2 regions of the Peribacillus sp. FSL H8-0477 genome follow, and region 2 is predicted to be linked to the other one. Evidence: riboswitches for the same ligand, from Rfam matches in the RefSeq annotation. Region 2 holds a riboswitch; the other holds the start of a gene.
The links. A riboswitch is a leader RNA that binds a small molecule or an ion and turns the genes downstream of it on or off. The one in region 2 is predicted to bind FMN.

Region 1 (3,418 bases), on a different contig from region 2:
GCTTTCTCAGCCAGAACAACAAAGTCTCCTTCATTTTCTCGGTCTTCATCATCTACCAGAATGATGACCTTCCCGGCCTGTAAATCAGCCAATGCTTCTTCAATTTCATTAAACATTAAGTCAGCATCCTTTCTTTAAAAACCATTCTTTATCAAAAAATCATGCGTAATCGTTGAAGTTTGTTTTGTTTTTTCTAATTTGTTAATCACATATTTCCCAAGCATATCCACTTCGATATTGACTTTTTCACCCTCTTTTTTAGAACCGATTACTGATTGTTCAAGTGTATGGGGAATGAGAGAAATGGTTAGTACATCCTGTGTCACATCGAATATGGTTAGACTAGTGCCATCAATGGCAATTGACCCCTTAGTGATGCAATAGTCACTTATTCCAGTTTCAGCTTTAATCTTGTAATAGACTGCGTTGGCCTGACGTTTTTTTTCCATAATCAAACCTGTTCCATCAATATGACCTGAAACAAAATGACCTCCGAATCTTCCTGATGGACTCATGGCCCGTTCTAGATTCACTTGGACACCAGGCCGGAGCTCAGCAATATTCGTAGCGTTGAACGTTTCCGGCATGACATCAACAGTAAACAAATTCAGTGTAAATGATGTCACAGTCAGGCATACTCCGTTTACGGAAATACTATCACCTAAATGAATGTCTTCCGTAATTAAGTCGGAGGACATACAGATGGACATACTATTTCTTCCTGTATTAACTGATTGAACAATCCCAATGTCTTCAATAATTCCTGTAAACACGTTTTCACCCTATTTCCAAAGTCGAGATGATTTTAATATCCTCACCCATCTGCTCTATAGATTGAAAGCGAATGTGTTTGGCCTCTTTCATCGTCTTTATCTCCATATCATTAAACATTCCGAATGCAGCCTCCCCGCCAATCAGCTTAGGAGAGAGGTACGTAATTAAGCGATTAATTTGTCCGGATTTTAAGAAGCTGGTATGGACAGTTTGACCTCCTTCTACGTACAACGACATCACTCCTTTTTTCCCTAGGAATACAAGCACCTCTTCGATTGTAATTTCAGGTGTCGACATCTTATAGACGAACACACCCTTTTTCTTCAGTTTGTCTGCTTTTTGTGAATCAGCATCTGCCCCAGTAATAATCCAAGTAGGCGCTGCACCATCGGTAATGACGTTAGCTGTGTACGGTACTTTTAAAAAGGTATCAAGTATAAGACGAATCGGCTGTCTAGTGTTTTCTTCATTCCGATTTGTTAGTCTCGGATCATCACTTAGAACGGTATTAATCCCTACTAAAATGGCATCATGCAGGCTGCGGTCATGGTGAACATCTCTTCTTGATTCCTCGCCGCTGATCCACTTACTGTCACCTGTTTTTGCTGCTGTTTTTCCATCCAATGTTATAGCCTGCTTAACGGTAACATAAGGTTTCCTCTGCTTAATAAAGTGAAAAAAAGGGCCATTTAACTGATCCGCTTTCTCTTGAAGCAACCCTGTAACAACCTCAATCCCTGCTTGTTTTAATTTCTCTATTCCTTGTCCAGCCACTAATGAGTTCTGGTCAGTTGACGCAATGATTACTTTTTCCAGACCCGACTCAATAACGGCCTTCGTACAGGGAGGGGTTTGTCCAAAATGACTACACGGTTCAAGAGTTACATAAAGAGTCCCCTTTTCAGCCTTCCTTCCTGCCATGTTCAGCGCATGAATCTCAGCGTGAGGTTCGCCTGCCTTTAAATGAACCCCCATTCCCACAATTTCACCATTACGAACGATTACTGCACCAACTGCTGGGTTAGGTGAGGTTTGTCCAACTGCACCCGCTGCAAGCTGCAGCGCATAATTCATATAAAACTCATCATTCATACGTCTCAGCCCCCTAAAAAAAATAAAAATCCCCTTTAAATAAAAGGGGATTACGGGAGTATACGGCGAAAGGATATAACCAAATAAACCTATTATCTTAAATTTTTAAAATAATAAGCCTCTGCTATTAACTTTCTAATTCCATATGTTCTTCTCCCATCCAGACTGTACTGTCGGCTTTGGAATCTCACCAAATCCTGCCGATTAAGGCTCGCGGGCTTAGAATTACTTCAACACCGCCGGTCGGGAATTTCACCCTACCCCGAAGAACAAACTATTTTAATATAAATATTTCTGCAAGTATAGCATTGTTCAAATAGTCTGTATATTGTACGAAATTCCTATTCAATCAGATACTTTGACTACATTTCTCCAATAATGGTAGGCTGACCATAAGAATATGAATGAGGAGGAGTTTTTTTATGAATACATCTACCCAAACCGAGATACACTTAGCTAATCGTCCAAGCGGTATGCCTTCTGATAAAGATTTTGATTTTGTTACACGAGCGATTCCAACACCAAATGATAAGGAAGTATTAGTTCGGACGCTCTACTTATCCGTTGATCCCTATATGCGTGGGAGAATGCAAGATGCAAAATCCTACATTGCACCCTTCAAGCTTCACGAAGCAATCGTCGGAGGTACAATTGCCCAGGTCGTTCAATCGAATTCATCCCAATTTAAAAAGGGCGATATCGTAATTGGAAATCTCAAATGGGCAGAATACTCAGTTGCCAGTGAAAAGGAAATACGGGTAATCGACCCATCAGCCGCACCCATTACAACACATTTAGGGATTCTTGGATTAACTGGTCTAACGGCTTATTTTGGTTTGTTAGACATTGGGAAACCGCAAAAAGGTGAAGTCGTGGTCGTTTCTGGAGCTGCTGGTGCAGTCGGTTCAGCAGTGGGACAGATTGCGAAAATTAAAGGGGCTCATGTTGTTGGAATTGCCGGAAGTGATGAGAAAATACGTTATTTAAAAGAGGAACTTGGTTTTGATGAAGCAGTAAATTATAAATCCGCTCACCTACAAGAGGAACTCGCTAAAGCTTGTCCAAATGGTGTCGATGTTTATTTCGACAATGTCGGCGGAGAAGTGACTGATGCTGTTTTCACTCTTTTAAATAGGAACGCTCGTATTCCCTTATGCGGAGCCATCTCTTCATATAATGCCGAAGGAAAAGATTTAGGCCCGCGTTTGCAATCAGCTATGATCAAAACTAGCTCTCTAATGAAGGGCTTTACACTTGGAGACTACTCTTCCCAATTTAAAGAAGGCAGTACCCAGCTTATTCAGTGGTTCCAAGAAGGTAAGCTAAAATATGAAGAAACCATCGTAGAAGGATTCGAAAAAACACCAGAAGCCTTCCTCGGTTTATTCAAAGGCAACAACCTTGGTAAGCAGCTCGTTAAAGTTGCAGATCAAGAAAATTAAGCATGTTTAACCAGACTGTCGAGAGATCTCGACAGTCTTTTTTTGTCCTTGAAAATTTTTGGATGTGCTGAAAATGGTTATTAAAATTTAAAAAGAGGAATAGGTACATA
Region 2 (3,418 bases):
AAGGGATCAAATACATGAACATCCATGCCAAATACTTTTGCACGCTTAGCAATTTCAGTTCCTATACGGCCCATACCGACAATCCCCAGCGTTTTTCCGTAAAGTTCTGTACCGGTAAAGGATGAACGTTTCCATTCACCATTTTTTAAGGAAGAATAGGCTTGAGGGATATGACGCATTAAGGAAGCCATCATTGCAAACGTATGCTCAGCAGTTGAAATCGTATTGCCATCAGGTGCATTGACAACGACAATCCCTCTTTTAGTGGCAGCAGGGACATCGATATTGTCAACGCCTACCCCGGCTCGGGCTATGATCTTTAAGTTAGGCATTTGACTCATCAATTCTTCCGTTACTTTGGTCGCGCTTCTTACAAGGATCGCGTCCATTTCATTAAGCTCATCCTTTGCTTCTTGGATGGTTTTTTGAATAAGGGTGACTTGAGATGACTCTAATAAGGGACCCAATCCCTCTGGTTTTATAGCATCTGCAACTAAAATTCGATACACGTAGAAACACCTTCCTAACCAAGTTTTTCTCTAGAATTTTCAGTTAATTCTACTCGACATTTTATCTTTCTGTCAATTTGATCTCTCTTTATGTAATCGTTTCCAAATAGAATATCTTTGTGAATAAACGGTGTCAACATGCATTATGATGGGTTTTTCGATTCACAAAAGCAGGAGGTAAAATTATTTTAGCGAAGTACCGCGATATAGTGTATTAGGAAGAAGTTAAGGAGAAGTTTGAGAAAATAAGGGGGAACTAATAATTAAAAACTAACTTTTCAGAAAATAAGCCAAAAAGCTTTTCAAACATACCTATATCGTATATACTCTTTTTATGCAATAAAATTTAATAGGTCTATCTTCGGGGCGGGGTGTAATTCCCCACCGGCGGTGATGAAGGATTATCCCTTCTAAGCCCGCGAGCCTTACAAGGCAGGATTTGGTGTGATTCCAAAGCCGACAGTATAGTCTGGATGGGAGAAGATGGAGGTTCCAAATGCCGTGCCAAATGTAATAATTTGTGACGTTTATTTGTTGATGCCGCTAACTCTCCCTTTGATCATCTTGTTGATCAAAGGGTTTTTTGTGAAATGGCATTTGGTGCCAATCCTCTTTTCGTGGGGTAGATTAGTACACAAAAAGAAGGAGAGAGAGCTATTATGAGCAACACGCGTGTGAAAAAATTAGTTATACTTTCAATGTTAGGGAGCATAGCTTATGTGCTAATGCTGTTGAATTTTCCATTTCCAGGATTGCCTCCATTTCTAAAGATTGATTTCAGTGACATTCCTGCACTCATTGCTGCGTTGATTTTTGGACCGCTGGCAGGGATTATAGTTGAATTAATCAAAAACATGCTGGATTTTGTTATGACAGGAAGTCCTACAGGTGTACCAGTCGGCCATCTGGCTAATCTTGCTGCCGGGATCCTGTTTATCTTACCGACTTATTATGTTTATGAGCTGCTTAAGAAGACAAAAAGAGGAATGACGTTTGGTCTGATTACAGGTACAGTCGTAATGGCTGCATTTATGAGTATCCTTAATTATTATGTTATTCTGCCTGCTTATACAATTTTCGCGGGAGCAACAGCCTTGTCAGGTGCTGAAACCAGACAAATGATTACTACAGCCATTCTTCCATTCAACATCGTAAAAGGAATTTTAATTACTGTCGTATTTATGCTGCTGTTTGTCCGTCTTCAAACATGGATTAATAAGCAGTCACTATATAAAAAATATAAAAGTGCTTAAACAAGAATAATCAATAAAAATAGACAAACTCGGGTGAAAATCGAGTTTGTCTATTTTTATGGGCTTCTATAAATTGACGGTGGATTTCCACTCCAGGCACTCGCTTTCCGCGGGCGGTCGGTGAGCCTCCTCGGCTTTCAACTGCGGGGTCTCACTTAGACACGCTTATCCCGCAGGAGTCTCGTACCTTCCGTTCCAATAACTTTGTTTTACCTTTTAGATATACTCGAGTCACTTTGTTTAAAAATAGAAGGAGTAAAACTGATTATTTGTGTTTTACTTAATAATCTTTTGATTCTTCTTGTTCGAACGTTATCGGAAAGAGTTATCTTCGTAGGGTAGCACGTGTTTCCTTTTGAACGTCTGATTTAATTCCAAATTAAATATAGAAAGACTGTTGATTGGAGTGGAAAGCGAACGCTTGGAACGGAAATCAACAATTCCATTTAAAAAATTAAAAATCCATCTTCCAAAGGAAGATGGATTTTTAATGACTATTCAAATTTAAGTGCATCTCCATCAAATGCTTCATCTGCTACTTTAATGGAATCTGTTGGACAACCTTCAAATGCATCCATCATGTCATCTATGAGAACGTCTGGAATTTCAACAATACCTTCATTATCATCCAGTGTTACAAAAGCTATACCTTCATCATCATAATCATAAATGTCAGGCGCAGAAGCTCCGCATGCACCGCAGGCAATGCACGTTTCTTTGTCAACGATTGTATATTTTGCCATGAATAAAGACCTCCCGATATGTTTTATCTCTGGCTTCCTTTGCCACGAAAACCATATACTCTTATCTATTGTAAAACTGATATAGTAACTTTTCAATATAAATATACCTGAGAATCTTTATCAAATAAGAAAAGTCAATAGAAATTGTTACGCAGAATCTATTTTTTTGAATTGTCAGTCATAGGCGACACTATATTTTTAGTACGCTTATGTTTATAATACCATGAATGAAAGGCATTTTGTTACAATAGAACAGTAGGTTCAAATCATTTTGCCGGCGGGGGATAAGAATGCTGACGTATTTCGAAATTATTGTTTTATATGGAGTAAAGGTTTTTGATGGCGAACGTTCAATTTATGCTATTTATCATATGCTTAAGGGAAAAAAATCGTCACAAACAATTCAGGATGCACATTTGTTTGGGTTAAGCCCTTTATTTGGAACGCTTCCGAGTATTTTAAGAAAAGATCTCGAGCAAACGATTACTCGCTTTGCTCGAGATAAATTTATAAAAAACCTACCTCGAGAGGACCGTTACCAAATCACTGATTCGGGAAACGGACATTTATTAGAATCATTTACACATTTCCCGTTACCAGAAGATTTGAATGGAATAAAGTTTCGAGATAGTACAGTACCCTTTTGGGAACGATTAAGCCTCTTAATTCAAACACTCTCTCATATTGTTCACAGTGAAAATCGCTTTTATCCCATCCAGCGGAATTTACAAATTCAAGGGTGGGTAAAGCATTTTTTAGCCGTGAATCAAAAAAATCGCAGTGAACTTGCGGCATGTTTACTCTCAGAATTAACCGGATATCTAGAAACTCGAGAGCCGCTTGAACAAAACGTTTTTGTATGGAGGTTAACGGGTAATCGAAGAATCGGAAGTACTTTTCCTCAGTTAGCTGG

Region 1: another riboswitch for FMN. It lies ahead of ribD (bifunctional diaminohydroxyphosphoribosylaminopyrimidine deaminase/5-amino-6-(5-phosphoribosylamino)uracil reductase RibD); the one in region 2 lies ahead of MHI18_RS04895 (ECF transporter S component).

What each region holds. Positions count from the first base shown of each region.
Region 1 covers NZ_JBBODE010000002.1:483,784-487,201, reverse strand. The annotation lists gene MHI18_RS14095 (bifunctional 3,4-dihydroxy-2-butanone-4-phosphate synthase/GTP cyclohydrolase II) at 1-116, opposite strand, end outside; gene ribE (riboflavin synthase) at 135-773, opposite strand; partial or broken gene ribD (bifunctional diaminohydroxyphosphoribosylaminopyrimidine deaminase/5-amino-6-(5-phosphoribosylamino)uracil reductase RibD) at 758-1,866, opposite strand; FMN riboswitch at 2,011-2,140, opposite strand; gene MHI18_RS14080 (NADP-dependent oxidoreductase) at 2,289-3,308, shown strand.
Region 2 covers NZ_JBBODE010000001.1:945,866-949,283, reverse strand. The annotation lists gene serA (phosphoglycerate dehydrogenase) at 1-509, opposite strand, end outside; FMN riboswitch at 863-998, shown strand; gene MHI18_RS04895 (ECF transporter S component) at 1,169-1,762, shown strand; gene MHI18_RS04890 (ferredoxin) at 2,257-2,505, opposite strand; gene MHI18_RS04885 (helix-turn-helix domain-containing protein) at 2,796-3,418, shown strand, end outside.